2 regions of the Nocardioides nitrophenolicus genome follow, and region 1 is predicted to be linked to the other one. Evidence: predicted binding sites of a transcription regulator. Region 1 holds the regulator's gene; the other holds the start of a gene.
What was found. The regulator LexA, encoded in region 1, represses DNA repair genes until DNA is damaged. The targets are predictions, from matches to a motif close to TCGAACANNTGTTCGA.

Region 1 (2,196 bases):
GCGGCGGAGCCGGCGGCGAGCCAGACCGCGGCCAGGGTGACGGCGACCAGGGCCAGCAGGAACACGACCGCACGGCCGCGCCGGGTCAGCCGGACCTGGCCCCGCGGAGCGGGGCGAGCGGCGACGGGGCGGGCGGCGGTCGCCGAGCGGCGGACCTGGGTGACACGGGGTGCGACGGTGAGGGTGCTCATGGTGATGACCTCCGGGGGAAGGGACGGGGCTGTCTGCAACCAGGGAGGTTGTATCCAGGGGGTCCGACGGAAGGTGTTCGATCAGGCGTTCGATCGAACATGTGTACGAGATTAGATCAGGTGTTCGAAGATTTCCAGCACCGTTCGAAAGTTCGTTCGACCGGCGTGTCGCGACACGCGGTTCGAACAGGTGTTTGAAACCGGCGGGTGGGTTCGGTTAGCGTCGTCACACGGGCCCGGTCGATCCGGGCCACACCACCCGATCCGATCTGGAGGGCGATCCATGGCTGAGCGCAAGGGCACTGAGCGCAAGGACGGCGGGCCGGCCAGCAGCGTCACCGAGCTGCCCGACGGCCCCGCCGACGCGACCGGGCTGACCCCGCGCCAGCAGCGGGTCCTGGCCCACATCAAGGACAGCATCGAGAAGCGGGGCTACCCGCCCAGCATGCGCGAGATCGGCCAGGCGGTCGGGCTCACCAGCACCTCCAGCGTCGCCCACCAGCTGCGCACCCTCGAGGAGAAGGGCTACCTCAAGCGCGACCCCAACCGGCCCCGCGCGCTCGAGGTGTTCCTGCCCGAGGTGATGGCGGCGCGCCGAGCGATGGGCGCCGCCGAGGAGACGACGTACGACGAGACCGGGATCGGCGACGCCGCGCCGGCGCCCGCCAACGTCCCCGTCGTCGGCCGGATCGCGGCCGGTGGCCCGATCCTCGCCGAGGAGCGGGTCGAGGACGTCTTCCCGCTTCCGCGCCAGCTCGTCGGCGACGGCCAGCTGTTCCTGCTCGAGGTCAGCGGCGAGTCGATGATCGAGGCCGCGATCTGCGACGGCGACTACGTCGTCATCCGCCAGCAGCCCACGGCCGAGAACGGCGAGATCGTCGCCGCGATGATCGACGGCGAGGCGACGGTCAAGACCTTCCAGCGCAAGGCAGGTCAGGTCTGGCTGCTCCCCCACAACCCGGCGTTCGAGCCGATCGACGGCACGAACGCGACCATCCTCGGCAAGGTGACGGCGGTGCTCCGGCGGGTGTGAGGTTTGCCCGACCGGCCGGTGACATAGGGTCAGCCATGTCCTGTCGCCCTACCCTAGGCCGGTCCTGATGCCTCGTCGCAGCCACTTCCCCTTCATCGGGCTGCCCCTCCCCCTCCTGCTCAGCGCTCTGCTCGCGGCCCTGCTCGCCGTGCCCTTCCTGGGCGCCGCGGCGCAGGCCGACGACACCGTCCCCGCGCCCCCTGCCGGCGTCGCCGTGCCCGTCGACGTCGACGACACCGCCCAGGAGACCGCCGAGCAGGCGCTCGCGACGGTGCAGGACATCGTGGAGACGGCGCCGACGGGCACCCCCGAGACCGGTGCCGACCTGACCATGGCGCTGCGCGACCTCGCGCTGACCCGCGACGACCTGCCGGCCGGTCTGCAGGACGACGCCGCCCGGCTGCTCGCCCGCCCCGGCACCGGCTACCGGCCGCCGCCGGGCTCGGGTGGCATCGAGTGCACCAACGGCTCCGGGCTCCCCTGCTACACCGCGCCCGAGGCGACCCCCGAGTGCGGCGGCAACATCTGCGTCCACTACGTCGCGAGCTCGTCCGACGCCTCCTCCCAGGCCTGGGCGCAGCAGGTCCGGTCCGTCATGACGAACGTCGCGAGCCGCTACGTCGCCGCGGGCTACCGCACTCCCGTCGGCGACGGGGCCGTGGGCCAGGCCGCCGGCGGCACCGGCAACGGCGCCAACGTCTTCGACGTCTACCTCGCCGACCTCGGCAAGCGCGGCCTCTACGGCTACTGCACGACCGACCAGCGGGTCGCCGGCCACGTGACGGCGGCGGCGTACTGCGTCCTCGACAACGACTACGCCGAGTTCGGCCCGGTCCCCGGCCCGATCGGCAATCTCCAGGTGACCGCGGCCCACGAGTACTTCCACGCGGTGCAGTTCGCCTACGACGTCAACGAGGACACCTGGCTGCTCGAGGCCACGGCCACCTGGGCCGAGGACGAGGTCTACCCGGA
Region 2 (2,196 bases), 990 kb from region 1:
GCGGATCATCACCGACGCGTAGAACGCGTCCATGTCGACGTGGAGGATCGGGCAGTCGAGGCTCACGACCCGCCCCCGGGGCCGGGCCCGGGTCGCCGCGGGTCAGGAGGCGGCGTACGCCAGGACGTGCAGCTGGGTGGCCAGCGGGAGGTACTCGGGGCGCTGGGCGACCGCGCGCTCCAGGTCGACGAGCGCCGCCGCGGCGCCGGGCTCCTGGTCGACCAGGGCCGCCGGGACCAGGTCGGCGAACACGCGCACGGCATGGACCGAGACCGCGCCGAAGCCGTGGGCGGCCAGGAGGTCACGGACCTCGTCGGCGGTGAACCGGCGGCCGGTGCGGGTGTCGACGGGCTGCTGGTCGTCGAGCAGCTCGCGCGCGAGCTGGAAGTGGCCGGCCATGGCCCGGGTGATGACGGCGGCGTGGCGCTGGCCGACGACCAGGCTGAGCAGGCCGCCGGGGCGCAGCACCTCGGCGATCCGCGCCAGCGCGAGGGACGGGTCGACCACCTCGAGGACGCCGTGGCACAGCACCACGTCGGCGCTCCCGGCCCCGACCACGTCGACGAGGTCGGTGACGTCGCCCTGCAGTCCGGACACCTCCAGGTCGACCTCCCGGGCCCGGCGAGCCAGGGCCGCCAGGGCGTCGGGACTGGGGTCGACCACGCGGACCCGGTGGCCCGACTCCGCCAGGCGCACGGCGAAGCCGCCGGTGCCGCCACCGAGGTCGACCACGTCGCGGGGTCCACCCGCGAGCGCGGACTCGAGGGCGTCCCACACGACCGCGGTGCGGACCGATCCACGCTGCTCGCGAGAGGCCATGCGCCGAACACTAGTGGTCCCCTCCACCCACGCGGGCAGGCGCTCCGTCAGCCCACCGCCAGACCGGCCAGCTGCTCGCCGAGCGGCACGTGCGGGGTCAGTCCGAGGGCCTGCTCCACGACCGCGAGGAAGCGGTCGGCGTCGCGGACCAGGTCGTCGGCCTCACGCTCGGTGGCGGCCCGGGCCGAGCCGGCCTCGGCGGCCGCGCGCTTGCTCGCCCCGGCCGCGAAGAAGCTCGCCCACTCCGCCAGCTCGGGCGCCACGTCGGCGAGCAGCACCCAGGCGTTGCGCTGGGCGCGCCGACGCCCGGTCTCGGGGCGCGCCCGGGCGGCCAGCAACGCCGCGGCCGCCCGGAGCGCCGCCACGTGGGCGCAGGCGTAGCGGGTGGCCACGTCGCGGGCGGCCACCGCCTCGCTCAGGGACTCCGCCGAGCGGATGAGGTAGTTGTGGGTGGTCGCGGGCAGGGCGTGCGGGCTGATCGTGAACGGGGCGGACTGGTGGGCCACGGCGACTTCTCCTCCGGTCGGATTCGAACAGGTGTTCGAATGAGTCGAAGGTACACCCGGGGTCCGACACAGCTCAAGGGCGACGCGGCGCCGGGGCCCGGGCCGAGCGTCGTACCCGGCATCCGGGTCGCGTCCCGGCCCGATCCGCGACCCGAATGCCGGGTACGACGGATCCCAGCCGGCCGGGGCCGGGCGGGCAGGGACGGGCGGGCAGGGACGGGCGGGCAGGGACGGGCGGGCAGCGACCGGGCGGGCAGGGAGGACGGCTCAGCGGCCGGCGGTGCGCACGTACGCCGTGCTCTGCGGGTGCCAGAGGAAGACGAGCGTCACCGCGCCGATCACCGCGGCCGCGATGGCCATGCCGTCGACCATGGTGGGCGGGTCGGTGCGCACCGTCGCCACGGCGACCACGATCACGCCGGCGACGATCGCGGCCAGCGAGTGCCGGGCCCAGTTGTAGCCGACCCGGAAGAGCGCGATCAGCGTCGCGGCGAGCACCGCCGTGACGCCGTACAGGACCAGGATGACGGGGACGAACTCGACCGGCTGGACGGTGCTGTCACCGACCTGCATCGGCGACCAGACGCTGCCGAGGTCGTCGCGCTGGGTGACGACGAGCACGCACACCAGCAGTCCGGCCGCGACCAGGAACCACAGCAGCCAGCACGCGATCACGACCGCGGGCGGACGGGCCGTCGGCTCGGCCTGCTGCTCGACGTCGGTCTCGGGCATGGTTCCTCCAGTCCGTGGTGGGGGCGTGCTCGGTAGGGTCACCCCCATGTCGGCCGAGCATCCCTCGATCACCCGGTTCCGCGACGAGCACCAGCGCCGGGGCGGAACCGGCGAGATCGTCATTCTGCCCGACACGGTC

Region 2: the regulator LexA is predicted to act here: its motif matches at 1,349-1,364, upstream of JOD66_RS01545 (SAV_6107 family HEPN domain-containing protein).

Annotation. Positions count from the first base shown of each region.
Region 1 covers NZ_JAFBBY010000001.1:1,309,892-1,312,087, forward strand. The annotation lists gene JOD66_RS06435 (LysM peptidoglycan-binding domain-containing protein) at 1-191, opposite strand, end outside; gene lexA (transcriptional repressor LexA) at 475-1,224, shown strand; gene JOD66_RS06445 (MXAN_6640 family putative metalloprotease) at 1,292-2,196, shown strand, end outside.
Region 2 covers NZ_JAFBBY010000001.1:323,135-325,330, forward strand. The annotation lists gene dinB (DNA polymerase IV) at 1-66, opposite strand, end outside; gene JOD66_RS01540 (methyltransferase domain-containing protein) at 103-819, opposite strand; gene JOD66_RS01545 (SAV_6107 family HEPN domain-containing protein) at 867-1,325, opposite strand; gene JOD66_RS01550 (hypothetical protein) at 1,593-2,057, opposite strand; gene JOD66_RS01555 (YbaK/EbsC family protein) at 2,104-2,196, shown strand, end outside.